DNA from 3 places in the Photobacterium sp. MCCC 1A19761 genome. Region 1 is predicted to be linked to each of the others. Evidence: predicted binding sites of a transcription regulator. Region 1 holds the regulator's gene; each other region holds the start of a gene.

Region 1 (9,974 bases):
CTGGCCAAACGTCGTGGCATTGAGGGGGTGGTCAAGGTTGAAGTTTGGATTGATCCAAACGGCAAGCAGATCAGACACCTTCTGGTGAAATCCTCCGGGGCAGAAATTTTGGATCAGGCCGCGCTGGAAGCAATCAAGCGCTGGCACTTTTCCTCCCATATCGTCGACGGACAAGCGATTGCGCATCGTGTGCAAATCCCTGTTCGCTTTCAACTGGACTAACACATGAACACCATCGCGCAACTTCAAACCCAATTTGGCCTGATGACCTGGCCGCTGCTGCTCTGCTCAGCCTTGACCCTGATGATCCTGCTGGAGCGCAGTCTGCAGGTCATGCTGTGCACCGGCGTTGGCCGTCGTAAGATTAATGCCCTGCTGGCAGAGCAAGATCGCCAGAATGAAGCAGGCCTGACTCAACTGGCCGAGTCCCTGCACGGCAAGCGCCCCCTGCTCTATCAGGGCATTGCGATGCTGCTGTCCTACCGCCACTTTGACAAACCGCTACGTGAAGATGCTGCCGGGATCTGGCTCCAGCAGAAGCGGGCCAATTTACGCTCCGGGCTACGATTGCTGACTTTGATTGGCGTGATCAGTCCGCTGATCGGACTGCTCGGCACCGTGCTGGGCCTGATTGAAATGTTCAAAGGGATTGCGGCCACCACAGGCTCAGTCACTCCGGGCGATCTGGCCGACGGCCTGGGCTTGGCGATGCGCACCACAGCCGCCGGTCTGATTATCGCGCTGCCCGCCATTACCGGTGCCCAGTTGCTGGGCCTGTGGGCCGATCAGATCACAGCCAAAATGGAACACACCCTGAACTATTGCAACCTGTGGCTTGAAGGATTGAGCCTGAACCCGGCCAACCCGAACCAGGTGACAGCTTCAGCGACGGCCCAAACCGGCGAGACACAACCATGATCCGGGTCGCCAGTAACTCCCGGGATGAGGACCAGCTGACACCGGATCTGACCCCGCTGATCGACATTATTTTCATCGTGATGGTGTTCCTGCTGCTCACGGCCAGCGTGAAGTTGCAGTCGCTGGAAGTCGAGCTGCCGCAAACCGACACCCGGGCACTGCAAACTACCGAGGCCGATCCGGTCACGATCAACCTCATGGCACATGCACCGTATTGGGCCTTGCAAGGCAAACCATTCGAGACTTGGGATGCTTTCAGCCAAGCCCTGTTAAATGAGGTCAAGACACATCCGGACAAACCCGTGGTGATCGGAGCAGACAAATCCGGTTCGGTCGAACACATGCTCAAACTGCTCGCGTTCCTGCAGCAGCAGGATATCAAAGCCACACAACTTTTAATGGAAGAGGATAAATCATGAAGCGTATTGCTCTGGCAACCGCACTCCTGCTCACGGCAAGCTCGGCCTGGGCCAATGAACGGATCATCAGTGCGGGGGCCGCCGTTACCGAACTCATGTATGCACTCGGTGCCCAGTCGCAAATCGCAGCGGTAGATATTACCAGCAAGCCGTTAGTCGAACCTTCAGTGCCGACGCTGGGCTACCACCGTCAGCTTTCTGCTGAAAGCCTGATTGCATTAAATCCGACCCGTTTGCTGGGTTCGAACGAGATGGGGCCGAAATCGACCCTGGACCTGCTCCGCCAGGCCGGGATCACCGTGAATATCCTCAACTCCGGGGAAACCGTGGACGATTTGCTGATCCGAATAGACCAGGTCGGCGAGCTCACCGGCAAGCAAACTCAAGCGGCAGCACTGCGTGAAGACGTCCAGGTGAAACTGGCGGCTATCAAAGCGAACCTGGCACAAACTCAAACGCCGAAGAAAGTCCTGTTTTTGTTGATCCGCGAAGGCCGTCCGGCCAGTGTGGCCGGCCGCAACACCACCGCCGATACCGTGATCGCTTTAGCCGGTGGGGTGAATCCGGCTGCCGAAGCCGTCGAGTCCTACAAGCCTATTTCCGTGGAAGCCATGGTCGAGATGCAACCCGATATCATTCTGCTGAGTTCCCGAACCATGGCCAACCTTAGCAGCGCGGATGATTTGTTACAACAAATGCCGCTGCTGATCGCCACCCCGGCCGGACAGAACAAAGCCATCGCCACCATCGATGGTACCGCGCTGATTGGCGGGCTGGGCTTGAAAAGCCTGAGCGAAGCCGAACGTTTAAACACTGTGTTCTACCCACACTAACAGAGCCGAAATTCACCACTATGCAGTTTCAACGCATTCCTGCCGCCATTATTTTCCCGCTGGGCCTGCTGAGTCTGGCCGTGGCGATCACCAGCTCGGTGGTTGTCGGCCCGATGGGGATTAGTTTTAGCGACAGCCTAAAGGCATTACTGCCCTGGCAGGCCGAGCTTCCGGCACATATTCAGATTGTGATCCACCAAATCCGCCTGCCGCGTACGCTGCTGTGTATTGCCGTGGGTGCCATCCTGGCTCTGTGCGGTGCGGTCATGCAAGGCCTGTTCAGGAACCCGCTGGCAGATCCCGGCATCATCGGCGTCTCCGGCGGGGCGAGCCTGGGGGCTGCGCTGGCGATTGTCGTGTTTGCGCCGTTGGCTGCGAGTTATCCCTTGCTGCTAACCCTCGGAACCGTGCCCGTGTTTGCATTTATCGGCGGTGCGGTCAGCACCTATCTGGTTTACCGTCTCGGGACCGATAAAAACGGCACCTCTGTCACCGTGATGCTACTGGCCGGGGTAGCCATTGCGGCGCTTTCCGGTGCTGCGATGGGGCTGATGAACTATCTGGCCGATGATCAAGCGCTGCGGGATCTGTCTTTGTGGAGCATGGGCTCGCTGGCCGGGGCAACTTGGCCGGGGATCATCCTGGCATTTGTCACACTTGGTGTGCTGGTGCTGATGTTTGATCAGGACGCCAATGGTCTCAATGCATTTTTGCTGGGGGAGGCGGAAGCGCGGCATATGGGCGTCAACGTCCAGCGGCTCAAGCGTCGCCTGATCCTGCTCTGTGCCGCGGGTGTTGGCATTTGCGTTTCATTGAGCGGGGTGATCGGTTTCCTTGGGCTCATCATCCCACATCTGGGCCGGATGCTGTGCGGCCCGAACCATAAAATCCTGCTCCCGCTCTCAGCCCTGCTGGGCGCACTGGTGTTGCTGGTGGCCGATATGCTGGCCCGCGTCGTGGCGGCCCCGACGGAACTGCCGGTCGGAATCATTACCGCTATTCTCGGCGCGCCGTTCTTTATCATCATGCTGGTCAAACAACGAGGCAGAATGTCATGAATATCGCCATGAACCCTGTCTCTGCAACAACGCAAACGGCACCAGCGATTGAAGCCCGCTCGCTCAACCTGACCCTGGGCGGCAAAACACTGCTTGATGACTTCAGCCTGAGTCTTGCCAGCGGCGAACTGACCGCTTTGCTTGGTCCGAATGGGGCCGGGAAAAGCAGTCTGCTCAAGGTGCTGAGTGGCGAAGCCGACGGCGGCGGCACGATACATTTTTTCGGTCAGGATCGGGAAACCTATGCCCCGGCGATGCTCGCCAGACACCTTGGGGTCCTGCCGCAACACAGCAACCTGACTTTTGCGTTTACAGCGCGGGAAGTGGTTGAGCTGGGCAGCCTCCCACTGCAACTGACGAAAAAAGACACCCAAGCGCTGGCGACTGAAACCATGAGCCGGGTCGATGTCCTGTCACTTCAGGACCGACTGTACCCCACCCTGTCCGGCGGTGAAAAACAGCGGGTTCACCTGGCCCGGGTGCTGACCCAGCTCAGCCATGCGGGCGAGCAATGTATCCTGATGCTGGATGAACCGACATCCGCCCTGGATCTCGCGCATCAGCACCGGACCTTGCAAGTGGCCCGGGAGCTGGCCCGGTCCGGTGCTGCTGTCATTGTGGTGATCCATGATCTCAATCTGGCCGCCCAATATGCCGATCGGTTAGTGATCATCAATCAAGGCAAAGTACAGGCTGATGGCACGCCATGGCAGGCTTTAACGCCCGAAATCATCCAGCGGGTCTATGGCTGGCCGGTCCACGTCAGCAAACATCCGACCCAAGATTTTCCGGTCGTGATACCCGCAGGATAAGCAAGCCTGTCCAACCGGCATAAACACCGGCACGCTTCTCCCGGTTTCCCCGGGAGAAGCGATGGCCGAGATGAAAAACACCACCAGATATGCATCCAATTTGAGAAAATTTGCAGTGAGTTTGTTGATATCTATCAAGAATTACTACCTTGCGATACAGAAACGTTGCACTGTGCGCTACACTCAGTAGAATGTGATCGCAAGCGATTACACAATGCAACGCCTGAAAGGCGAGAAGAACAAGAAAGCCGCTCGGAAGAGAAGCGGCTTTTTGACGTTTTATACGCAGTATGAAACAGCATGATGATCTCTGTGAACGCAGATCATCATGCCAAACTGAACAAGTATCTGGCCTGACTCCAAGAAGCAAACCAGATACTTATTCAGTTTGGTGCGCGGCTGTTGAATGCTGTTCAGATCAATGAAGAGAAATGGGCCCAGGCCCGCTTTGAATTATTAGAAGAATAAGTATGGCAACGATTAAAGATGTTGCACGTTTGGCAGGTGTTTCAACCACAACAGTGTCTCACGTGATCAATAAAACCCGGTTTGTTGCAGAAGCAACCCAGAAGAAAGTTCTGGCTGCCGTAGACGAGCTCAACTATGCCCCAAGTGCCGTGGCGCGTAGCCTGAAATGTAACACCACCCGAACCATCGGCATGTTGGTGACCAAATCAACCAACCCGTTCTTTGCCGAAGTTGTACATGGGGTTGAAGAATATTGCTATGGCGAAGGCTACACGCTGATCCTGTGTAACACCGAAGGGAACCTGGAAAAGCAACGTGACTATCTGCGCATGCTGGCTGAAAAGCGGGTCGACGGATTACTGGTGATGTGTTCCGATCTGGACGATAAACTGCTGGCCCTGCTCGAGCGCCAGAAAGATCTGCCGATGGTGGTCATGGACTGGGGTCCGGAGAGCCCGCACACCGACAAGATCCAGGACAATGCGGAATTGGGTGGCTATGTCGCGACCAAGTACTTTATTGAACACGGCCACCAGAAAATTGGCTGCCTGACCGGTCACAGTGAAAAACTCACCTGCCGCGAACGCCTCAAAGGCTTCCATAAAGCCATGGCTGAAGCCAATCTGAGCGTCAATCCGGACTGGTTGATTGAAGGTGACTTCGAGTGTGAGTCTGCCGTGGCGGCTGCCAAGCAATTCATTGCCATGGAAGAGCGCCCGACCGCGATTTTTTGCTTTAACGATATCATGGCGATGGCGCTGATCAGTACGTTTGAGCAAGCGGGTCTGCGCGTACCGGATGATGTCTCCATTATCGGTTATGACAATATCGACCTGGCGCCGTACTTCTCACCACCGCTCACCACCATCCACCAGCCGAAACAACGGCTGGGTAAGAAAGCCATTGAAATCCTGATGGCGCGGGTGAAAGACAAACAACATGAGCGCCGGATCTTTGAAATGGCACCTGAGTTGGTGGTTCGAAAATCAGTTAAGAACCTAAACACCTGATTTCATAACCACTTCAATTTTTCCATTCAAAAAAACCGATAGCTTGCTATCGGTTTTTTGTTGCAATTTTGACCTTCCCCTGACAGAAGCTTTACATTCTCAATTTCTCAAAGCGTATAACGTGTTAAATGTGGCCCAATCCCAATCAACCTGTTCAAAATTTAATAAGTTTTAAATTTTCTCTAGCAGGCTTTAGAATCTATTTATGGGAGCGGTATCACACTTTTAAAAATGGGACCAAGTTCAAAAATATCTTCTGAGATATGCTTATTAATGTCACGAACAAGGCAAACCATTCGAAAGGATGGGACGCAAAGCCTCCGGCCTAAGAGTAGCTTAATTATCAATAACTAAGTGGACTTATGGTAGCGGGGTTGCCGATGGATGTAGCAAGAAGTCATGTTCAGAATCCTGACAAATCCCTGACATTGCTTTTCTTCGTATTTTGCTAATCTGAATCCTCGCTCTGTTGTTAGGTGACTCGAGAAATTTTTCACCGAGAAAGAAGCATGGACAAACCAGTACTTAAAGATTCTCTTCGACTGTTTCAATGTTTTGAAAATGTAAAATCACGTTCAATGTTTGGTGGCTTTGGGATTTTCTCAGGCGAAACCATGTTTGCGTTAGTTGTTAACGACAAACTTCACCTGCGTGCCAATGCCGAAAACGAAGAACAATTTAAACAAGCAGGCCTCAGCCCATACGTTTACAAAAAGCGTGGCTTTCCGGTCGTCACCAAACACTTCGCAATTCCTGAGGAGTGGTGGGATGCGCCGGAAAAAATTATCGAACACGCACAGCAGTCTTTTGAAGCCGCTAAACAGGACAAGGAAAAGAAAAGTCAGACCGGCCCGAGTCGGATTAAAGACTTACCTAACCTGCGCTTAGCCAACGAACGAATGCTGAAAAAAGCAGGGATTTGTAGCGTCGACGAACTCTACGAAGCCGGGGCATTGAACGCTTTTAAAGCCCTGCAGGAAACGCATCAGGAAACGGTCAGTCTCGACTTGCTCTGGGCGTTGGAAGGTGCAGTAAGCGGACGTCACTGGTCCGTCATTCCGCCGCAGCGTCGTTCCGAGCTGTTGTCAAAACTCAACAGCTGAATCCTTCCCGATTCATTCTGAAAAAGAGGCGGCTTCCGTCTCTTTTTTTATGCTTGGCTTCCCCATCCCTCAGCCAATCCCTCCCCGCCCAGAACGCGCGCGTTGAAGGCACCACAGAGCGCCGCTCAATGCGGGTCAGAACGGCTTTTCTTGCTGCTCCGTATCATGTCAAATTTGTACCATCAGAAAGACATTTTTCTGTTAAAAAATGACAAAGATTGACACCACTCCCAAAGCTGTTCACAAATTCATCAACAGGGTTTTCATCCCATGCGACCTCAGTAGAATTGGGGCGTCAACGCAGCCGGAAGGAAGGTATCATGTACAGCTCGCAGCCTTTTCCAGGACAATCCAATCAGATGTTCAAAGACAAGTTTTGCAAATGGCCAAAACTGATGCGCCTGTTGGTCCTGCTGAACCTTCTGCCAACCACTGTTATTATCTTTGTTGTTCATCAGCAACTGGCCCCGTTTTCAATGCTCGATGAAGTGCTGGCATTGACTGCTGGGTTCAACGGCCTGCTGCTTTTATGGGGCATTTTGCTCAAAATCCGCGCCAAGAAATACTGGTACCGCAACTATCATATCGGCAAAACCATGGCCCTCGCCTTACTGCCGGTACTGGCCTCCGGTTATCTGTTTGTATCCCAGCCTGTCATTCCGGATATGGCAAAGCAACAAGAGGTCAAATCCGTCTATATTTCGCTCAACTAAACGAATTTAAAGATTTTTTCTCTCAAAACTGAAAGTTTTCCAACCGTTGTTCGGTCTTGTCTCATACCATTCGGTAGAGCTGCATCCTGCGCAACGATTCGTGCTATCTTTGTTGCATATGTGGCCCGCAGGCAACCTAAGAGGCACACGTGCGTATTTCAGCCAAGCAACATTACTCATTTTTGATCAAGCCGCTCCTCTGGCTTCAGAAGCGCCATTACGGCCACCCTCTGAATCCGGCCTTGTTATGGGGACGACGCCCCACCCTGTTTTGGCTGGTTGCCGGATTCTTTGGCTATCTGGACCGCAAATCATCGCCATTAACCCCGGTGATTCGCTCACTGATCTGCGTCCGGGTGTCGCAACTCAACCACTGCGCGTTTTGTGTCGATGCCAACGGCATGAAGCTGGCCGAACGCTGCGACTCCATCGAAAAAATCAAAGCACTGTCACACTGGCAGCAAAGTGATTTATTCAGCGCCGAGGAACAAGCAGTGCTGGGCTATGCCGAAGCCATCACCATCACCGGACAACAGGTCACCGATGCCATGCTGTCGGCACTCACACAATGGTACGACGAGGATGCGCTGGTCGAATTGACGGCCTTGATCGCATTTCAAAATCTCTCGGCCAAATTTAACACCGCTCTGGACGTCCCTGCGCAGGGATTCTGCTCCCTGCCTATCCAGCCGGAGCAGACGGATCAACAGCCAACACGGCAAACGAACAGCCCCAAGTAGGTCATCACCACTATGAACAAGAAAAAGATACTCGTTTTCGGCATTGTTGCCACCCTGATTGGGCTGTGGTTTGCGCTCGATCTCGGCCAGTACTTCACCCTGGAGCAAGCCAAAACGCAGCAACTTGCCCTGCAGGATGCGATTGCCAGTCAGCCGCTCGTTGCCAGCCTGATTTACTTTATGGTTTATATTGGTGTGACGGCACTATCACTGCCCGGCGCAGCCATCATGACCCTGCTGGGCGCCGCGCTGTTCGGCTTCTGGTGGAGCCTGCTGCTGGTCTCATTTGCCAGCTCCATCGGTGCCACCCTGGCTTTTCTGTTCAGCCGCTATATTCTGCGTGACTGGGTTCAGGACAAGTTTGGCCACCGTCTGGCCCCCATCAATGCAGGCATCGAAAAAGATGGCCCGCTGTATCTGTTTACCCTGCGCCTGATCCCGGTGTTCCCGTTCTTTCTGGTCAACCTGCTGATGGGCCTGACGCCGATTTCCACTCGGATGTTCTACCTCATCAGCCAGCTCGGGATGCTGGCCGGCACCATGGTTTATATCAATGCCGGGACCCAGCTCGGTGAAATTGACTCGCTGAGCGGGGTAATTTCACCGCAAGTCCTCTTCTCGCTGGCCCTGCTCGGTATTTTCCCACTCTGTGCCAAAGGACTGATGAACCTGTACAACCGCCGTCGGATCTACACCGGCTGGACCCGCCCGGCTCGGTTCGACCAGAACATGGTGGTGATTGGTGCAGGGGCTGGCGGGTTAGTCAGTGCCTACATTGCTGCTGCCGTCAAAGCGAAAGTGACCCTGATCGAGCGCCATAAAATGGGTGGCGATTGCCTCAATACCGGATGCGTGCCGTCGAAAGCACTGATCCGTGCTGCGCATACCATGGCTGAAATCAACCGTGCCGATGAATTCGGCATCACCACTGACCACCCGACCGTCGATTTTGCCCGGGTGATGGCGCGGGTGCAGCAGGTGATCCGCAAGGTCGAGCCCCATGACTCGGTGGAGCGCTATTCAAAACTGGGGGTCAACTGTATTCAGGGCGATGCCCGGATCCTGTCGCCGTGGGAAGTTGAGGTCAACGGCCAGCGCATCACCACCCGCAATATTGTGATTGCCACCGGGGCCCGCCCGCTCGTGCCGCCGATCCCCGGCTTAGAGAAAGTCAACTACTACACCTCCGATACCATCTGGTCGCTAAAAACCCAACCGAAGCGCTTGCTGGTACTTGGCGGCGGCCCGATCGGCTGTGAATTGGCCCAGAGCTTTGCCCGCCTCGGCAGTCACGTTACGCTGGTCGAAATGGCCGAACAACTGCTGGTGCGTGAAGACGCCGATGCCGCTGCACTGGTGATGCATAGCCTGCAATCCGATGGCGTTGACGTCAAACTCGGCCATCGCGCCATGCGCTTTGAAGCAACGCAAGATGCCCAGGGGCAGCCCGTGTTCCGGGCTTACCTCGATTGGAATCAGGAAAAACAGGTGGTGGTTGAATTCGATGCCCTATTACTGGCCCTCGGCCGGGTCGCCAATGTGCAGGGATTCGGGCTTGAAGCGCTGGGGATCGAAACCACCGAGCGCGGCACCGTGCAGGTCAACGCCTTTATGCAGACGGCGTACCCGAATATCTTTGCCGTTGGTGATGTCGCCGGTCCGTTCCAACTGACCCATGCCGCGGCACATCAGGCCTGGTATGCCGCGATCAACGGCCTGTTTGGTCAGTTCAAGAAATTCAAAGCCGATTACTCGGTGCTCCCTGCGGTGACCTACACTGCGCCGGAAGTGGCCCGGGTCGGGATCAATGAAACAGAAGCCAAATCGCAAGGCATTGATTATGATGTGATCACCTACGGCCTGGATGATTTGGATCGGGCCATTACCGATGGTTCGGATC
Region 2 (9,974 bases), on a different contig from region 1:
GCGCCGGGTATTGCGGTGCAGCAGGCGCACTCCGAGCTGGTGCTCCAACCGACTGACCGCACGGGAGACCCCGGACTGAGTCACCCCGAGCTGGGCCGCCGCATCGGTAAAGCTCAGACATTCGGCGACCTTGAGAAACTGGCGAATCGCATTGAGATCCATGATTTTATTCATTACTGAAAGGATAGTGACCGGGTTAATCAAACTTATTGCATAAGTGATACTGGTGCAAGTGACATCCACTTCATCACAAGGATTGCTTATGCACACCACCGCCAAACCGAGCATACCGGTTTCCGTTTATGTCCTGGCTCTGGGTATTTTCGCCATGATCAACTGCGAGCTGCAGGTACTCGGCATGATGCCGCAAATGGCCCGGGATCTGGACATCTCCATCTCCCAGGTCGGCTATCTGGTCTCAATTTATGCCGCCGCCATGGCGCTCGGCGGCCCGCTGCTGACGCTGGGGCTGGGAACCCAGTCGCCGAAGAGAATCCTCTACCTGCTGTTTGCGCTCTTTATTGTCGGCGAAATACTGGGGGCGCTGGCCCAGAACTATCCCCTGCTGATCGTCTCCCGACTGATCACCGGTGCCGTGTCCGGGGCCTTCTTCGGCACCGCGCTGGGCACCTGCCACCGTCTGGTCGCGCCCGAGCTGGGGATCCGCGCCGTCGCCATCGTGCTGGCTGGGATCATGGTCGGCACCATCCTGGGACTGCCGCTGGCGAGCCTGGTCGGCGAGTATTACGGCTGGCGCGCCAGCTTCTGGTTCGTGGTCGTCCTGACCGTTCTGGCAGCTGTGGGCACGGCCGCGCTGCTCCCCGCCTTACCCGCCGCTCCAAAAATCGGCCTGCGTCAGGAGCTGGCGGCGTTTGGCAGCCGACAGCTCTGGGCAGTCTTTGCCACCAGTTTCTGTGTCATCGGGACGACCTATGCCGCGTTCAGCTATTTCGTCCCGATCCTGACCCAGTTGGCCGGCTTTGCGCACCACAGCGTTACCTGGTTGCTGTTTACCTACGGGATCGCCATGCTGATCGGCAATCACATCGTCGCCCGGCTGGCCGGCCAGCGTAACCTGCGCATCCTCGCTTGCGGCCTGGTGTTACAGAGCCTGTTCCTGGCACTGCTGGCCCTGCAGGTCCATCAACCCTGGGCAGCCGTCATCGCCGTCCTCGGGCTCGGCCTGACCGGGATCAGCATGAATCCGGCGATGGTCAGCCGGGTGATGCAGGTCCCGAACGGCGAGCGGCCGCTGGTCAACACCGTGCACGCCTCGGTGATCACCCTCGGGATCATGTTCGGCAGCTATGCCAGCGGACAGGTGCTGGAATGGGGCTATAGCCTCCACGCACCGATGTGGGTCGGGATCGCCATCGCCACGCTCGGCTTGCTGACCCTGCTGCTTGACCGCTCAAACGCGGCCACAGCTGCCGCCACGGTTCAGAACGAACCAACCGACACCGCACCAGCGTAACGCAAGCCTACCTGTCGCACGATCCCACCTGTCGCGGGACACTCACCTCTCTCACCGGGCTGTCACGCCGCAGCCCGGCTACCTCCCCCTTTTTTGCCAAAAGCCATCTAGGATTAATAAGAAGCGCGTCAGATCAGAAAAAGATGATTTTTCAGGCAGGCAGAGAATTTCAATTCCCGGCGGATCATGGTAATCTGCGCGCCCTTCTAACACTGAGTGGATGAACAATGAGCAAAGGTACACTTTACATCGTGTCGGCCCCAAGTGGCGCGGGCAAATCCAGTTTGATTAACGCCCTTCTTGAGACTAACCCGACCTATGATATGAAGGTATCCGTCTCCCACACCACACGCGGCATGCGTCCCGGCGAAGAGCATGGTGTTCATTACAATTTCGTCAGTGTCGAAGAATTTACTGATCTGGTCGAGCAGGGCGCCTTTCTGGAGCATGCTGAAGTGTTCGGCAACTATTACGGCACATCCCGTCCGTGGATTGAGCAGCAACTGAACAAAGGCATTGATGTGTTCCTGGATATCGACTGGCAGGGTGCGCGTCAAATCCGCAAGCAGATGCCGCAAGCCAAGAGCCTGTTTATTCTGCCGCCTTCCAAAGAAGAGCTGGAACGTCGCCTCAATGCCCGGGGTCAGGATAGCGATGCCGTGATTGAGCGCCGGATGCAGGAAGCCCGCTCAGAGATCTCTCACTACGATGAGTACGACTATGTGATCGTCAACGATGATTTCGATGTCGCGCTGATGGACTTCAAGGCCATTATCCGTGCTGAGCGATTGAAGCAGGACAAACAAGCTGCTAAATATAACAGCATGATCACTGCCCTACTGGCGCAGCAGTAACTATTTTTGTACAATTTTCCATCTTTTATTTGTAGATAACCACTGGAGTCCTCCATGGCACGCGTAACCGTTCAAGACGCTGTTGATAAAATTGGCAATCGTTTCGATCTGATCCAAATTGCTTCACGCCGCGCTCGTCAGATGCAAACTGGCGGTAAGGATCCACTGGTTCCGGAAGAAAACGACAAGTACACCGTGATCGCCCTGCGCGAGATCGAAGAAGGTCTGATCACCAAAGACATCCTGGATGCCCGCGAGCGTCAGGAACTTCAAGAGCAAGAAGCGGCAGAGCTAGCAGCTGTGAGCGCAATTGCAGGCGACCACCGTTAATTCAGGGAACCGGGCGAATTGTATCTCTTTGATAGCCTGAAAGAAGTCGTCATCGAGTACCTGCCTGAGCCACAGATTGAAGCGCTCAGGCAGGCGTACCTCGTTGCGCGCGACGCCCACGAAGGGCAAACCCGCTCCAGCGGTGAACCTTACATCATCCATCCGATTGCCGTAGCCCGGATCCTGGCGGAAATGCGCCTGGATTACGAAACACTGATGTCTGCGCTGCTGCATGACGTGATCGAAGACACCGAAGTCACCAAAGACGATCTCGACAGCCGCTTCGGCTCAACCGTCGCAGATCTGGTCGATGGCGTCTCCAAGCTGGACAAACTTAAATTCCGCGACCGCAAAGAAGCGCAGGCGGAAAACTTCCGCAAGATGATCATGGCCATGGCCCATGATATCCGCGTGATCCTGATCAAGCTGGCCGACCGTACGCACAATATGCGCACCCTGGGTGCCCTGCGTCCGGACAAACGCCGCCGGATTGCCCGCGAAACCCTCGAAATCTTTGCACCGCTGGCCCACCGTCTGGGGATCCACAATATCAAGACCGAGCTCGAAGAGCTGGGTTTCGAAGCCCTTTACCCCAACCGCTACCGGGTGCTGAAAGAAGTCGTCGCCTCTGCGCGCGGCAACCGCAAAGAAATGATTAACAAGATCCACGCCGAAATTGAGGGCCGCCTCAAAGACGCGGGGATCGATGCCAAGGTGCTGGGACGCGAGAAGAACCTGTACTCCATCTATAACAAGATGAAGAGCAAGGAGCAGCGTTTTCATTCCATTATGGATATCTACGCCTTCCGGGTACTGGTCAAAGATCTCGATACCAGCTACCGAGTGCTGGGTCAGGTTCACAACCTGTACAAGCCGCGCCCGAGCCGGATGAAAGACTACATTGCGATCCCGAAAGCCAACGGCTATCAGTCGCTGCACACCTCGCTGGTCGGCCCGCACGGGGTGCCGGTAGAAGTGCAGATCCGGACTGAAGATATGGACCAAATGGCGGACAAAGGGGTCGCTGCGCACTGGACTTACAAGGACGGCGAAAGCTCCGGCACCACCGCCCAGGTCAAGGCCCAGCGCTGGATGCAGAGCCTGCTGGAACTGCAACAGAGCGCCGGTAGCTCGTTTGAATTTATCGAGAACGTCAAATCTGACCTGTTCCCGGATGAAATTTACGTCTTCACCCCGAAAGGCCGGATTGTTGAACTGCCGGTGGGTGCGACCGCCGTCGACTTTGCCTACGCGGTGCATACCGATGTCGGCAACGCCTGTGTCGGTGCCCGGGTCGAGCGTCAGCCTTATCCGCTGAGCAAGCCGCTGAAAAACGGCCAGACTGTCGATATTATCTGTGCGCCGGGTGCCCGCCCGAACGCCGCCTGGCTCAACTATGTGGTCACCTCCCGCGCCCGGACCAAGATCCGTCAGGTGCTGAAGACCATGCGCCGGGCCGAGTCGATCACCCTGGGTCGCCGCCTGCTCAACCACGCGCTGGGCGAGCTGAGCATCGATCAGATCAACCCGGACCTTCTGGCACAAACCCTGAGCGATCTGCGCCTGAAGTCCATTGACGACCTGCTGGCCGCAATCGGTCTCGGTGAACGGATGAGTGTGGTCATCGCCCGTCGCCTGCTCGGCAACAGCGAGGAAGGCCACGCCAAGGAAACCACGCACAGCATGCCGATCCGAGGTGCTGACGGCATCCTGCTGACCTTTGCCAACTGCTGTCACCCGATCCACGGTGACCCGATCATGGCCCATGTCAGCCCGGGCAAAGGTCTGGTGATCCACCGGGAAGAGTGTGCCAACATCCGCGGTTACCAGAAAGAGCCGGACAAATACATGCCGGTCGAGTGGAGCGAAGACTTCGAGCAGGAGTTTGTCACCAACCTCAAGGTGGACATGCAAAACCACCAGGGCGCGCTGGCCGATCTGACCAACACCATTGCCGCGACCGGCTCCAACATCCAGGGCCTGTCGACGGAAGAGAAAGATGGTCGCCTGTACACCATCACGGTGCGCCTGACGACCAAGGGACGGATCCACCTGGCCAATATCATGCGCCGGATCCGGGTGATGCCGAACGTCGTTCGGGTTTCACGCCAGAAAAACTAAGGCTGACCGCACGAGTGCGCTCTGATCTGCCTGTAGACGAACGCCCGTTATCGGGCGTTTTCTTTATTCAAAAAAGACGATAGAACAGTATGTCACCCGAACGTTTTCAACGGATCCAGTCGGTGCTGGCCACCCGCCAGCCAGATTTGACCGTCTGCATGGAAGAAGTGCACAAACCCAATAACGTGTCCGCGATCATCCGTACTGCCGATGCGGTCGGCGTCCACAAAGTTCATGCGGTGTGGCCGAAAGCAGACATGCGCGTGCTGAGCCATACCTCTGCCGGTGCCCGCAACTGGGTCGAGCTGGACACCCATGATTCCATGGTCGACGCCGTCGCCGTCCTCAAAGCCCAGGGCATGCAGGTGGTCGCCACCAACCTGTCAGATCGCGCGATTGATTTTCGTGAGGTGGATTACACCCAACCGACCGCGATTATCCTCGGCGGCGAGAAAAACGGGATCACCGCTGAAGCGCTGTCACTGGCCGATCAGGATATCATCATTCCGATGGTCGGTATGGTACAGTCTCTCAATGTCTCGGTGGCCAGCGCCCTGATCCTCTATGAAGCCCAGCGCCAGCGTCAGGCCGCCGGGATGTACGATCGCACTACCACGCCGTTACCGGACGATGTGGTCCACCGGATCCTATTTGAACGCGGCCATCCGGTGCTGGCCAAAGTAGCCCAGCGCAAGGGGCTGCCGTATCCGCCACTGGACGAGCATGGCCAGATCGTCGCAGACGAGCAGTGGTGGCAGACTATGCAGGCCATTGAGCCCAAGAAACGTAAACCAAAGCGCAACTAATCAGCGGAAAAAGCGATGAGCGGACAACTCCTTGACAGCGTCGCCCTGACCGAACTCTCCGGCGTCGGGGCCAAGATGGCCGAAAAACTGGAAAAAATCGGCCTGCACACCGTGCAGGACCTGCTGTTTCACCTGCCGCTCCGCTATGAAGACCGCACCCGGATCTGGCCCATTGCCGGGGCCCTGCCCGGCCAGCACCTCACCATCCAGGGCGAGGTGATCAGCAACAACATCAGCTTCGGCAAACGCCGGATGCTGACGGTCAAAATCAGCGATCAGACCGGCAGCGCCACCCTGCGTTTTTTCAACTTCAACGCGGCGATGAAAAACAGCCTGGGCGAAGGCAAGCAGGTCAAAGCCTATGGCGAGATCAAGCGCGGCCAGCACGGGCTGGAGATCATCCACCCCGACTACAAAGTGTTTTCCGAGCCGACCGAACTCAGCGTCGAGGAAACCTTGACCCCGGTCTACCCGACCACCGACGGCCTGCGCCAGCTCACCCTGCGCAACCTGACCGATCAGGCGCTGGCGCTGCTCGACAAGGCCGCGGTCAGCGAACTGCTGCCCGAAGGTCTCTACGATCGTCAGATGACCCTGGCCGAAGCGCTGCACCTGATGCACCGACCCACCCCGGATGTCTCCCTCGATCAACTCGAAGAAGGCAAACACCCGGCCCAGCAACGGCTGATCTTAGAAGAGCTGCTGGCGCAGAACCTGTCAATGCTGGCAGTGCGCAGCAAGGGCCAGCAACATCTGGCTCGGGCGCTGCCGCCCAGCCCTCGCCTGAAACAGCAGCTGCTCGACAGCCTGCCGTTCAGCCCGACCGGCGCCCAGCAGCGGGTCGTTGCCGATATCGAAACCGACCTCGCCCGGCCCCATCCGATGATGCGTCTGGTACAGGGGGACGTCGGCTCGGGGAAAACCCTGGTCGCAGCCCTGGCTGCCATTCGCGCCATTGAACACGGCTACCAGGTTGCGCTGATGGCCCCGACCGAACTGCTGGCCGAGCAGCATGCGCTGAACTTTGCCAACTGGCTTAACCCACTCGGCATCGAGGTCGGCTGGCTGGCGGGCAAGCTCAAGGGCAAGGCCCGCGAAACCGAACTGGCCCGGATTGAAAGCGGCGAAGCCAAAATGGTGGTCGGCACCCATGCCCTGTTCCAGGAGCAGGTGGTGTTTCAGAACCTGGCGCTGGTGATCATCGATGAGCAGCACCGCTTCGGCGTCCATCAGCGGCTGGAGCTGCGCGAGAAAGGCGCCCACAACGGCCACTATCCGCACCAGCTGATCATGACCGCCACCCCGATCCCGCGCACCCTGGCAATGACCGCCTATGCCGATCTCGAAACCTCGGTGATCGACGAGCTGCCGCCGGGTCGCACGCCCATCCAGACCGTGGCGGTGCCCGACAGCCGCCGGGCGGATATCGTCGAGCGGATCCGCGCCGCCTGCCTCAATGAAGGCCGTCAGGCATATTGGGTCTGTACCCTGATTGATGAATCCGAAGTGCTGGAAGCCCAGGCGGCCTCAGATACCGCCGACGAGCTGACCGCCCAGTTGCCGGAGCTCAACATCGGCCTGGTCCACGGCCGGATGAAAGCCGCCGACAAACAGGCGGTGATGAAACGCTTCAAGGACGGCGAGCTGCACCTGCTGGTCGCCACCACCGTGATTGAGGTCGGGGTCGATGTCCCCAACGCCAGCCTGATGATCATCGAGAACCCCGAGCGGCTCGGTCTGGCCCAGCTCCACCAGCTGCGCGGCCGGGTCGGCCGGGGCAGCGTCGCCAGCCATTGTGTGCTGCTCTACCATGCCCCGCTGTCCAAAACCGCTCAGAAACGCCTGGGCGTGCTGCGCGAGAGCAGCGACGGGTTTGTGATTGCCCAGCGCGATCTGGAAATCCGCGGTCCCGGTGAATTGCTGGGCACCAAGCAGACCGGCCTCGCCGACTTCAAAGTGGCCGATCTGGTTCGCGACCAGCATCTGATCCCACAGGTGCAGAAGCTGGCCCGCTATATTCACGACCGCTACCCGGACAATGCCAAAGCCATCATTACCCGCTGGCTCGGCCGTCGCGAGAACTACTCCAACGCCTGAGCCGTTCCCAGCACCAGCGCTGTCCCCAAAGCCCACATATGCGGCCGGAAAGTGCACTTTCCGGCCCCAGCACCGCCACCACAGCCACTCCCGAACCGCCCTGGATGGACGATAAAAAAGTCTGCCCAACCCGGCGCAAACGTTTGCTATTTTCTGTCAGATCACTACAATAGCGCACAAAATTTCACCCACACGCACTTCTCCCGTGAACCGGCGGATCTGACTAACAGCAATCACAGAATTATTCGCCCTTTACAGGCTTTGCCCATCCAGCGCAGCGCCGGGGATTTAGAAGTCCATCAAGGAAACCATGGCTATGACACGCCAACACGACGACATCGTAACACCGCAGAAATCTGATCTGATCTATCGCCTCGAAGACCGGCCGCCACTGCCGCAAACCCTGTTTGCCGCCACCCAGCACCTCCTGGCGATGTTTGTCGCGGTGATCACCCCGTCGCTGATCATCTGCCAAGCCCTTGGCCTGCCGGCCAGTGACACCAACACCATTGTCAGCATGTCGCTGTTCGCCTCGGGCATTGCCTCGTTCATTCAGATCCGCACCATCGGGCCGGTCGGCTCCGGATTGCTGTCGATCCAGGGCACCAGTTTCAACTTCCTCGGTCCGATCATCGGTGCCGGGCTGGCGATGAAAGCCGGCGGCGCAGATATTCCGACCATGATGGCGGCCATTTTCGGCACCATCCTGGCCGCCTCGCTGACCGAAGTGTTGATCTCCCGGGTGCTGCAACATGCCCAGCGCGTGATCACCCCGCTGATCTCGGGTATCGTCGTCACCCTGATCGGCCTGACCCTGATCCAAATCGGCCTCACCTCCATGGGCGGCGGCTACGCGGCAATTGAAAACGGCAGCTTCGGCAGCCTGGATAACCTGATGCTGGCCGGGACTGTGCTAGGCCTGATTGTTCTGCTGAACCGGGTGAAGAACCCGTACTTGCGCGTCTCTTCGATTGTGATTGCCATGGCCGCCGGCACTCTGCTGGCGTGGGGTACCGGGATGCTCGATACCGCCCGCGTCGCCGACACCGACCTGATCGCCGTGCCGCTACCGATGCAGTACGGCCTCGGCTTTGACTGGTCGCTGCTGATCCCGCTGGTGATTGTCTTTGCCATCACCTCGCTGGAAGCCATCGGGGACATTACCGCGACGTCCGAAACCTCCGAGCAGCCGGTTGCCGGTCCGGTGTATATGAAGCGGATCAAGGGCGGCGTACTGGCCGACGGCGTCAACTCAGCGCTGGCCGCCGTGCTGAACAGCTTCCCGAACTCCACCTTCAGCCAGAACAACGGCATTATCCAGCTGACCGGAGTTGCCAGCCGTTACATCGGCTATTTTGTGGCCGGGATGCTGGTGCTGCTTGGCCTGCTGCCAAGCGTGGCCAATTTAGTCCAGTTGATCCCCGAGCCGGTGCTGGGCGGCGCAACCATTGTGATGTTCGGGACGATTGCGGCTTCCGGGGTCCGGATTATCTCGCGCTGCAACCTCGACCGCCGGGCCATCCTGATCATGGCGCTGTCGTTTTCCATGGGTCTGGGCATTGCCCAGAAACCGGAAATCCTCCAGTTCATGCCGGAGTGGATCCAGAGCATCCTGTCTTCCGGCATGGCTGCCGGGGGGATCACCGCAATTGTGCTGAACCTGGTGCTGCCGGAAGAGAAGTAATTCGCCTCGCGGCCCGATAAAAAAAAAGCGCCGGCATCACTGCCGGCGCTTTTTAGTTTTGATCCGATTTATTTTGACCCGGCGCGCGACGCGCCCGAACCTTAATGTTTTTTACCGTTCTGCATCGGCAAGCCGATCTGCACTTTCAACCCGCCGCCGCTGCGGTTGGTTACCAGAATACTGCCGCCATGCTGATCGATGATCCGCTTCACAATAGCCAGCCCCAAACCGGTCCCTTCCGCATCACTGCCGCGGGCACTGTCGCCCCGGGTCAGCGGCTGGAACATCTTCGCCACCTGATCCGGCGCAATCCCCGGCCCGTCATCTTCGACACAGAACCAGGCGATCTGGCGATCGGCCGTCACCCCGCTGGATACCTTGACCCAGCCATGACCGTAGCGCAGCGCGTTGACCACCAGGTTGGCCACCGAGCGCTTGATCGCCACCGGATTGCCTTGCACCACCCCGGGGATCGGGCTCAGCGCCAACACAATTTCCTGCTCATAACCGCCTTCGGCTTCTGCCACTTCCTGCAGCAAACCATTCAGATCCAGCGGTTCCAGCGCCTGTTGCTTGGTCGATTTGAGGTATTCCATGAACTGGCTGAT
Region 3 (9,974 bases), on a different contig from region 1:
GATAAAGATCTCCGTCACCTTACCGCGGATATAGTTCGAAATTTGCTGGTTCATTTCGACCCCCACCTTGCTTGCCAGACGTCGGTTCTTCGGCAGCAGACCCTTAAAGGTGACCAGCATTTCATCCTTGTCCTTGAGCAGGAAAAAGACCAGCAACGGCACCAGGATCAGGTACACCGCCAGCGTCGCGAGGCTGACCAGCGAGGAGAATGAGCTTTTCACCACGCGCTCCCCCATCCCCAGCACGTTTTCGCGTAAGGTGTTCATGAAGGTGTCAATCTGGTGTGGCTGCACAAAATCCGGATAACGCTCCGGCAGGCTGGAGACGTATTGCTGCAAGCCGTTAAACATGGTCGGCACATCGGCGATCAGATTGCCGACCTGATGCCAAATCGTCGGCACCAACCCGAACACCGCCATCACCATCAGGCCGACAAACAGCAGCAAGACCAGGATCACCGCCAGCAGGCGGGGCACCCGCAGCCGGACCAGCATCATCACCGGCCATTCAAGCAGGTAAGCCAGCACAATCGCGACCAGCAACGGGGCGATCAAATTGCCGAAGAAATAAATCGTCAGAAAGCCAAACAGCAGAATGGCCACCAGACTGACGGCATGAGGATCAGAGAATCGGCGCTGATACCAGCGGTTTAGCATTTCCAGCATAAATTCGTTACTGCCTTCTGGTCACAATAATTACGAGCGATTGCGCCTCGGCAACCTGCTCTTCGATAGTAAATCCGTGGTTTAACAGATATCGGGGGATATCTTGCCTGGCACCCGTGTCAGAGAGATGTATTTTCATACGCTGACCGTATCGGAGTGCTTTCGTCGCCCGCTTCGCCAATAATAAAGCCATGGGGCAACGTTCCGCCGTCAAATTGAGCGATGGGATTTCCATTCCGGTATGCTGACAGTTATTATCCATCGGAGTATTGTAATGGACATTGTCACCACAAAAAAGAAACCTGACAGTGGTTTTGCTGTCATATCTCCGTAAGTTATACCTTTCCCGAGAGGTTTGCACGGCAACTGAGCGCCGTCGCCAGCCTTGCCGGAATGCAAAAAAGGACCTCAGACTGGTGGCTGTATTAAAGATATGATTCGATTGACCAAAGCGCCGCTCTGCCTGTTGCTGACCGCCCTGATGGGCTCGGGTCAGGCAGCCCAGGCAGATAATTTCAATGCCTTGCCGGAAATCGGGACCACCGCGGCCTCTACCCTGACCATCGAGAAAGAAATGGCCTATGGCGACGCCTACATGCGCATGCTGCGGGCCAGCATGCCGGTGATCAGCGATCCTTTGCTCTCAGAGTATATTCAGGACCTCGGCCACCGCTTAGTTGCCAATGCCAATGATGTGCGTACCCCGTTTAACTTTTTCCTGATCCAGAACCGCGAAATCAATGCCTTCGCCTTTTTCGGCGGTCACGTCGCCATCCATAGTGGTTTATTTCTGCACGCTAACACCGAAAGCGAGCTGGCCTCGGTCGTGGCTCACGAAATTGCGCACGTGACCCAGCGCCACCTGGCGCGCAGCATGGAAGATCAGGCCCGGAAATCGCCGGTGACCCTGGCAGCCCTGGTCGGCTCGATGATGCTGGCCATCGCTTCCCCGGAAGCCGGAATTGCGGCTATCCATGCAACCACAGCAGCCTCAGCACAGGGGCAAATCAACTATACCCGCAGTAACGAGAAAGAAGCGGATCGGATCGGGATTGCCACGCTGGCCAAATCCGGCTTTGAGGCTCAGGCCATGCCACGCTTTTTCGGCCGACTGGCCGATCAGTACCGCTATGCCAGCACACCGCCGGCCATGTTGCTGACTCACCCCCTGCCGGAATCCCGGATTTCCGATTCCCGCAGCCGGGCCAATCAGTATCCGGTTCAACAAACCGAAACCTCAGCCCGCTACCAGCTGGCCCGGGCCCGAATCGTCGCCCGCTACGCCGGGATCGACAGCGATGCCGCCCAGGACTGGTTTGATCGCCAGCTGAAAAAAGCCCGCGGCGCCCGTAAAGACGCGCTGAACTACGGCAAAGCACTGGTTTACATTGATGCCCGCCAATTTCAGCAAGCCCATGCGCTGCTGGATCCCCTGCTGGCCGGCGATCCGAACAACCGCTTTTATATTGATGCCGCCACCGATCTTGATCTGTACGAGAAACAGTTCGACCGTGCGATTTCGCGGCTGGAGAAAGCCCTCAAGGCTAATCCGGAACATCAGGTACTGCGCCTGAACCTGGCCAACGCCCTGCAAGAAGCCGGACGCCCGGGCGAGAGCATCCCGATCCTGAACCGCTACAGCCACGATCATCCCGACGATACCAACGGCTGGTACCTGTTGGCCCAGGCTTATGCCCACAGCGGACGCCGCGATGCCGAGCTGGCGGCCCGGGCCGAGCTAATGGCCCTGCGTGGTCAGTGGGATAAAGCCATCAAGTATTACATCGAAGCCAGCCAACTGGTGGAAATCAATTCTCTGGATCAGGCCCGCTATGATGCCCGCATCGATCAGCTGCGCCTCGCCCGCGCCAGAGTCGCAGATCTCTGAGCCACTTCACTTTTATTCCGGGTTGCAGTTCCACTACAATAGGGCTGCAACATTTATTTTCCATCCCGCTAACCCACCGGGACAGCAGGATGCACCATATCGATTGGAGATCTCATGGCCGTAACTATTTACCATAACCCGCGCTGTTCAAAGAGCCGCCAGACCCTGGCCCTACTGGAAGAGAAAGGGATCGCCCCGGAGATTGTCAAATACCTGGAGCAAACCCCGAGTGTCGCGCAACTGCAAACCCTGCTCAGCCAGCTGGGCTACGCTTCTGCCCGTGACATGATGCGGACCAAAGAAGAACTGTATAAGGAGTTGGGACTGGGCGACGCCGGGATCACCGAAGCGCAACTGTTCGAAGCCATGGCCGCTCACCCGAAACTGATTGAGCGCCCGATCGTGGTCAACGGCGACAAAGCCGCGATGGGCCGCCCACCGGAGCAAGTGCTGGATATTCTGTAATGTTGAAACTCCTGGTGCTTTACTACAGCCGCCACGGCAGCACCCGCCAGCTGGCCCGGCACATTGCCCGCGGCATTGAGCAAGTAGCCGGCTGCGAAGCCGTCCTGCGCACGGTGGCGGACATCGACAGCCAGGGCCAGACCACAGGATCGCCCACCGACGGCGATCCCTGTGTCACCCTGGACGATCTGAAAACCTGCGCCGGTCTGGCGATGGGGAGCCCGGTCCGCTTTGGCAACATGGCCGCGCCGCTCAAGCATTTTATCGACAGTACCAGTGCGCACTGGCTCTCAGGCACCTTAATCGGCAAGCCCGCCTGCGTTTTTACGGCTTCTTCTTCCATGCACGGCGGACAGGAGACCACCCTGCAGTCGATGATGCTGCCTTTGCTGCACCACGGGATGCTGATTGTCGGCCTGCCCTACTCGGAGCCCCTGCTGCATACCACCCGCTCCGGAGGCACCCCCTACGGCGCGTCGCACCTCAACCACAGCCCGAACCTCGGACTGGATCAAGATGAAACGGCCCTGGCACAGGCGCTGGGCAAGCGCCTGGCTGACACGGCCAAAAAGCTGCATCAGGCATAAAAGGATCAATGCATGACACCGATGAGCCCTTCAACGCAAAACCTGCGTTACTTCGCGCTGACCGCCAATCTGTCGCTGATCCTTTGGGTTGGCCTGTGGCAGAGTGTGATCTCCCCGCACCCGCACCTTAACAATCTGGTCGTGGCCGGGATGTGGGTCTTGCCGATGCTGTTGCCGCTCAAGGGGATCCTGGAAGGAAAGCCCTACACCCACGCCTGGGCCAACTTCATTCTGATGTTTTACTTCCTCCACGCCCTGACGATTTTGTGGATTGACGATGGAGAGCGTCTGCTGGCCTTTATTGAGTTGGGCATTACCACCAGCGCATTTATCGCCAACATCCTGTTTGCTCGTCAGCGTGGCCGGGAGTTGGGCATTAAGCTGAAAAGACTGTCTCAGGTCGAAAAAGAAGAACGGGAAGCCCACGAGAAAAAAGAAAAGTAACCCGACCTCAACTCGGAACCAACCTGGCAACAATAAAAAAACCGGCCCTCTCAGAGAGGGCCGGTTTTTTATCATTCACAGTACCGCTACGTGGGAGCGGACTAAGGGCGCCAGTAGAACTGGTTCCGCTCGATCCGAGGCTGAGCCAGGGTCGCTGACACATCCACTGCATCCGAATCGGCCGCCGTATCCGATTCAACACCGGCGTACAACACCTGCAGCTTCTCTTCCGGAGTCATCACTTCCGAAGACCCCGACTCAGAGCCCGGCAATGCCACCGATGCCCGGCTCAGGCGGGTATCCCGGCCCAGCTCCTGATAAAACGCGTTTTCTGTACTCAACAGGTTCACGGCAAAGATCACGCTATTTCCTTGCAAGCGGCTGGCATTGACCGAAGCGACCGATGTGAGGTTGGTCAGCAACCGCTCCAGGGCAAAGAAATCTTCCGTGCTGCGGATATTAGCCACCTCAATGGCGAAGGCATCACTGGCTGCGCCGCCCAGCGGCACGGCATACTTAGCCGCCAGCGTGTCGGCGACCTGATCCATCATCTGTTTCAGAGCATCTGCCGTACTGCCCGCCGCGCGACCTTCTGCCGGCATGGTTTGCGAATTCGCCAACTGCTCCGGGGTATCGGCAAACAGCTGCCAGCCGAGATCGACATTGTCAGCCGCAGACTGGCGCATACGAATCACCAGAATGGCGTCCGGCTGATAGCGGGCACTGGCACCGGCAATCGGCTGCACAAAACCGCCCCACAGATCCGGAATATTAATCGCGGTGACATCTTCAAAGTCGCCAATCGGCACCATCACCGGCACCCCGCGCTGATCGGCAGCCCGCTTCAGTTGGGCGGTCAGCGCACTGCCAGACTGATCCCAGACAATGTCCCGGTTGCGGTTGGCATCTTTCACCAGCCACACCAGCACGCTCGGCCGCTCTTCCCGCCACAGGGTTGCATTCGCCTGGGTCAGCAAATTTCGAACTTGCCCCCGGTCAAACGCCAGCGCCAGGGTTTGCTGACCATCCTGACTGCCATAACCAAACTGGCTGACATACGCGCGGCTGTTGGCCATCGCTTTTTGGATCACTTCATTCTCGGTAATGGTACTTTGACCCGACACTTTAACCAAAACCTGTGCCAGCGCCGCTTCCCGCGCTTTCGTTTCAGACGCCCGATCGGTATCCGGCAATACCACTTCCGCCTGATACAGATTGATCACCGTTGCTGCTTTCAGCGGCCAGGCCAGGAAAGCGCACAGGAGTAGAGCAATACGCAACATTAGAAGACTCATATCATCATTGACTTAATGCCCGATCATAGAATGAACCAGCCAGTATCGGCAACTGCTAGCGTGAGAAAATCCCCGTCATGCGTGCGCTTTCTTCCAACTCCCGCAACCAAAGCCTCCTCAGACGGCCGGAATAACCACACCGAAGCATGCAACGAAATGTAATCGTTACATCAAAAAGGTGATAATAGTTACATTTTTCAGCATCCCTGATGAACAAGTGGTTTTATCCTGTCCGGCAAATGGGCAAACGATTACATCCGTGATAGCATTCCGCGATTTTATTTCAGACAGGGTGGAAACAATAATGATGCAGGTTGTACAGGGCGCTCAAATGCTGTTTGTCGCATTTGGTGCATTGGTTCTGGTACCGCTATTAACCGGGCTGGATCCGAGTGTGGCGCTGTTTGGCGCAGGTATTGGTACCCTTCTTTTTCAATTCATCACAAAACGCTCCGTTCCCATCTTTCTAGCTTCCTCTTTTGCGTTTATTGCTCCGATTATGTATGGCGTCCAAACCTGGGGCGTTGCCGGGACCATGAGTGGTCTGATGGCTGCCGGGGTTGTTTACGTGCTAATGAGTGCCGTGATCAAAGTGCGCGGTGTCGCCATTATTCATAAACTGCTGCCGCCGGTGGTGGTTGGCCCGGTGATCATGGTGATTGGTCTGGGTCTGGCACCGGTTGCGGTTAACATGGCACTGGGGAAAACCGGAGACGGTGCCGTGCAGCTGATCGATAGTGATGCTGCGCTGTGGATTTCGACCATCTCTCTGCTGGTCACCATTGTGCTGAGCGTCTTCGCCAAAGGCTTCCTGAAGCTGGTCCCGATTGTGGGCGGGATTGTTGCCGGTTTCACCACCAGCCTGTTCTTCGGCGTGGTCGACTTCACGCCAGTGGCCCAGGCCAGTTGGCTGTCTTTACCGAACTTCACGTTCCCGGAATTTAACATCAACGCCATCCTGTTTATGATCCCGGTCGCCATTGCGCCGGCGGTAGAGCACGTCGGCGATATGCTGGCCATCTCCAACGTCACCGGGAAAGACTACCTGAAAAAGCCGGGCCTGCACCGGACCATGGCTGGTGACGGGGTCGCAACCATGGCTGCTTCTTTATTCGGCGCACCGCCAAACACCACCTATTCAGAAGTCACCGGTGCGGTGATGCTGACCAAAGCTTTCAACCCGGTGATTATGACCTGGGCTGCCGTTACCGCGCTGGTGCTGGCCTTTGTCGGCAAGCTGGGCGCTTCGCTGCAAACCATCCCGGTGCCGGTCATGGGCGGGATCATGATTTTGCTGTTCGGCTCGATTGCGACGGTTGGCCTCAACACCCTGATCAAGAACCAAGTGGATCTGCACAAAGCACGCAATCTGGTGATTGTCGCCGTAACTCTGGTCTTCGGCATCGGCGGCATGGCATTCGGCATCGGTGAATTCAGCCTGCAAGGCGTCAGCCTGTGCGGCATTGTCGCCATTGTGCTGAACCTGGTCCTGCCGGACAATTTGGGGGAGAACCACGTGGTCGACAACGCGCAAATGGAAGAATCCGCGCGCTAGGTCCCAGCCCGAACCCCAAAACACGCAAAATAACCGAAACGCAGAAGCCCCGCTTCTGCGTTTTTTTCTGGTCAGCCCATCAAGCCCAGTTCGGTTGAAATAGCCCGTGCCAATCAAGCCAGTGACTACCTGATTTACCTGATTGGTTCAAAAATAGCCGGGCGCACGGCGGAAATTCAGAGGTTGAAGCCAAAGAAATGTCCCGCAACGGATACGGGTTCGGCAGATCACCGACATAAAAAAACCGGGCAGAGCCCGGTTCTTGTTTCACTGATGTTGGTGCTTACTTGGTACCGAAGATCTTATCGCCGGCATCGCCCAGACCCGGGACGATGTACCCTTTGTCATTCAGCTTCTGATCGATTGCTGCAGTGTACAGCTCAACATCCGGGTGTGCTTTTTCCAGTGCCTCAACCCCTTCAGGAGCTGCAACCAGAACCAGCACTTTAATGGATTTACAGCCATGCTCTTTGAGCAGGTCAATCGTGGCGATCATCGAGCCGCCGGTTGCCAGCATTGGGTCAACCACCAGCGCCATACGCTCATCAATGTTAGAAGCCAGCTTGTGGAAATACGGAACCGGCTCCAGCGTTTCCTCGTCACGGTAGATCCCCACCGTCGAGATACGGGCACTTGGCATGTGCTCCAGCACGCCGTCCATCATCCCCAGACCTGCACGCAGGATCGGAACAACCGTTACTTTCTTACCTTTGATCTGGTCGATCTCAACTTGACCGTTCCAGCCTTCGATAGTAACCTTTTCCGTCTCGAAGTCTGAAGTCGCTTCATAAGTCAGCAAGCTACCAACTTCCGTCGCCAATTCACGGAAACGTTTCGTGCTGATGTCACCTTCGCGCATAAGACCAATCTTATGTTTTACCAGTGGGTGTTTTACCTCAACGACTTTCATGTCTGGCTCCTAAGCAAGCAAATTTTCAAAAAATCGCACTATTATACACTAGACTACATCTTGCCGTGTAGGGGTATGCATTGCGTTTGCTCAGGTTTTACCCAGGCAAATTTATTGACGCAAACGTTTTCCTTTCTGGTTTGACTGCTGTTATCATAGCCCCGCTTTTTTACTTTAATGCGATGAGGGATCTCTTGTGAGCGGCAACAACTCTTCTCTTAGTTACAAAGATGCTGGTGTGGATATTGATGCGGGCAATGCCTTAGTTGATCGTATTAAAGGGGTTGTCAAACGTACCCACCGTCCGGAAGTCATGGGCGGCATCGGGGGATTCGGAGCGCTTTGCTCACTGCCGACCAAGTACAAAGAGCCAGTTCTGGTTTCCGGTACCGACGGGGTTGGGACCAAGCTTCGCCTGGCGATGGATTTGAACAAACATGACACGATTGGTATCGATTTGGTGGCCATGTGTGTCAATGACCTGATTGTTCAGGGTGCCGAGCCGTTGTTCTTCCTGGACTATTACGCCACCGGCAAACTGGACGTCGACACCGCGGCCAACGTGGTCGCCGGGATTGGTGAAGGCTGCGTGCAATCGGGCTGTGCCCTGATTGGCGGGGAAACTGCAGAAATGCCGGGCATGTACCACGGCGAAGACTATGATGTCGCCGGATTTTGTGTCGGTGTGGTTGAGAAATCCGAGATCATTGACGGTAGCAAAGTCCAGGCGGGTGATGCCCTGATTGCCGTGGCTTCAAGCGGTCCGCATTCGAACGGTTTCTCGCTGATCCGTAAAATTCTTGAAGTCTCACAAGCCGACCTAAACCAGGATCTGAACGGTAAGCCTCTGGCAGAGCACCTGCTGGAGCCGACCAAAATTTATGTGAAATCGACCCTGAAAATGATGGAAAGCTGCGAAGTGCATGCGATCTCTCATATCACCGGCGGCGGTTTCTGGGAAAACATCCCACGCGTTCTGCCACAAGGCACCAAGGCAGTGGTTGACGGCAACAGCTGGCAATGGCCGGCGGTATTCAACTGGCTTCAACAAGCCGGTAACGTCGACACTTACGAGATGTACCGCACCTTCAACTGTGGTGTCGGCCTGGTGATTGCTCTGCCGCAAGCCCAAGCGCAGCAAGCGATTGAGATACTGAACGCGGAAGGCGAAAACGCCTGGCTGCTGGGTGAAATCGCGGCCGCTGACGCAGGTGAAGCGCAAGTGGAGATCAAGTAACGATGAAAAACATCGTTGTCCTGATCTCCGGTAGCGGCTCCAACCTTCAAGCCCTGATCGATGCCTGCGCGGAAGGTCGTCTTCCCAATGCCAGGATCGCGGCGGTGCTTTCCAACAAGGCAGATGCCTACGGTCTGGAGCGTGCGCGCCAAGCCGGAATTGAAACCGTGCACCTCTCGGCAGCGGCATTCGGCGATCGTGACAGTTACGACCGCGCGATGGCCGAGCAGATGGATGCCTTTGCCCCGGATCTGGTGATCCTGGCGGGTTTCATGCGGATTCTCAGTGATGAATTCGTCCGTCACTACCGGGGCCGGATGCTGAATATTCACCCGTCCCTGCTGCCGAAATATACCGGGCTTCATACCCATCAGCGCGCCATTGATGCCGGTGACTCGGAGCATGGCACCAGCGTTCACTTTGTGACCGAGGAGCTCGACGGCGGACCGGTGATCCTCCAGGCCAAGGTGCCGATTTTCGCCGGGGATACCGCCGAAGAAGTCATGGCCCGGGTTCAGGAGCAGGAGCACCGTATCTACCCGCTCGTCACCCGTTGGTTTACCGAAGGACGACTGAGCATGGCTGATGAGCACGCGGTGCTTGACGGTCAAATCCTGCCGCCGACCGGCTATGCTACGGACGAGCCCTAAACGGCTGGCCTGACCGCTTAGAAAATAGAACATAAAAAACGCGACCCGGAGGTCGCGTTTTTTATTGCTGTGCTTCAGCCATTACCGCAAGGTTCCGGCGACCCACTAGGTCGGCGTCACCACCCGGTTAAAGATCTGCTCACCCAGGTAAAACACACTGAGCTCGCCGGGCTGCATCTTATGCCAGCGTTCATCATTGGTCAGCGGCTGGGTTGCAACCACCGTCACCACATCATTTGGCGTGGTTTCCTGCTGAAAATCGATCGTCACATCTTCA

What was found. Region 1 encodes PurR, which represses purine synthesis genes. Its sites were predicted from a motif close to TNANGNAAACGTTTNCNTNA; they were not measured.
Region 2: a site for PurR is predicted at 7,814-7,833, ahead of VV869_RS10950 (uracil-xanthine permease family protein). Genes of this name have one in related genera too.
Region 3: a site for PurR is predicted at 5,585-5,604, ahead of VV869_RS02650 (uracil-xanthine permease family protein). Genes of this name have one in related genera too.

What each region holds. Positions count from the first base shown of each region.
Region 1 is NZ_JAZGTF010000004.1:94,906-104,879, forward strand. Features, by position in the region: gene VV869_RS07030 (energy transducer TonB) at 1-222, shown strand, start outside; gene VV869_RS07035 (MotA/TolQ/ExbB proton channel family protein) at 226-918, shown strand; gene VV869_RS07040 (ExbD/TolR family protein) at 915-1,337, shown strand; gene VV869_RS07045 (heme/hemin ABC transporter substrate-binding protein) at 1,334-2,170, shown strand; gene VV869_RS07050 (FecCD family ABC transporter permease) at 2,191-3,228, shown strand; gene VV869_RS07055 (heme ABC transporter ATP-binding protein) at 3,225-4,040, shown strand; gene purR (HTH-type transcriptional repressor PurR) at 4,511-5,518, shown strand; cyclic di-GMP riboswitch class I at 5,795-5,900, shown strand; gene VV869_RS07065 (TfoX/Sxy family DNA transformation protein) at 6,028-6,621, shown strand; gene VV869_RS07070 (hypothetical protein) at 6,942-7,334, shown strand; gene VV869_RS07075 (carboxymuconolactone decarboxylase family protein) at 7,484-8,074, shown strand; gene VV869_RS07080 (FAD-dependent oxidoreductase) at 8,087-9,974, shown strand, end outside.
Region 2 is NZ_JAZGTF010000009.1:122,152-132,125, reverse strand. Features, by position in the region: gene VV869_RS10985 (LysR family transcriptional regulator) at 1-162, opposite strand, end outside; gene VV869_RS10980 (MFS transporter) at 263-1,474, shown strand; gene gmk (guanylate kinase) at 1,702-2,328, shown strand; gene rpoZ (DNA-directed RNA polymerase subunit omega) at 2,383-2,658, shown strand; gene spoT (bifunctional GTP diphosphokinase/guanosine-3',5'-bis pyrophosphate 3'-pyrophosphohydrolase) at 2,677-4,779, shown strand; gene trmH (tRNA (guanosine(18)-2'-O)-methyltransferase TrmH) at 4,869-5,585, shown strand; gene recG (ATP-dependent DNA helicase RecG) at 5,601-7,682, shown strand; gene VV869_RS10950 (uracil-xanthine permease family protein) at 7,999-9,366, shown strand; gene envZ (two-component system sensor histidine kinase EnvZ) at 9,468-9,974, opposite strand, start outside.
Region 3 is NZ_JAZGTF010000001.1:570,601-580,574, forward strand. Features, by position in the region: gene VV869_RS02615 (AI-2E family transporter) at 1-666, opposite strand, end outside; gene VV869_RS02620 (sulfurtransferase TusA family protein) at 674-928, opposite strand; gene VV869_RS02625 (M48 family metallopeptidase) at 1,100-2,554, shown strand; gene arsC (arsenate reductase (glutaredoxin)) at 2,669-3,019, shown strand; gene wrbA (NAD(P)H:quinone oxidoreductase) at 3,019-3,606, shown strand; gene VV869_RS02640 (DUF2069 domain-containing protein) at 3,619-4,050, shown strand; gene VV869_RS02645 (DUF2066 domain-containing protein) at 4,152-5,333, opposite strand; gene VV869_RS02650 (uracil-xanthine permease family protein) at 5,650-6,900, shown strand; gene upp (uracil phosphoribosyltransferase) at 7,184-7,810, opposite strand; gene purM (phosphoribosylformylglycinamidine cyclo-ligase) at 8,007-9,047, shown strand; gene purN (phosphoribosylglycinamide formyltransferase) at 9,050-9,697, shown strand; gene VV869_RS02670 (class II glutamine amidotransferase) at 9,803-9,974, opposite strand, start outside.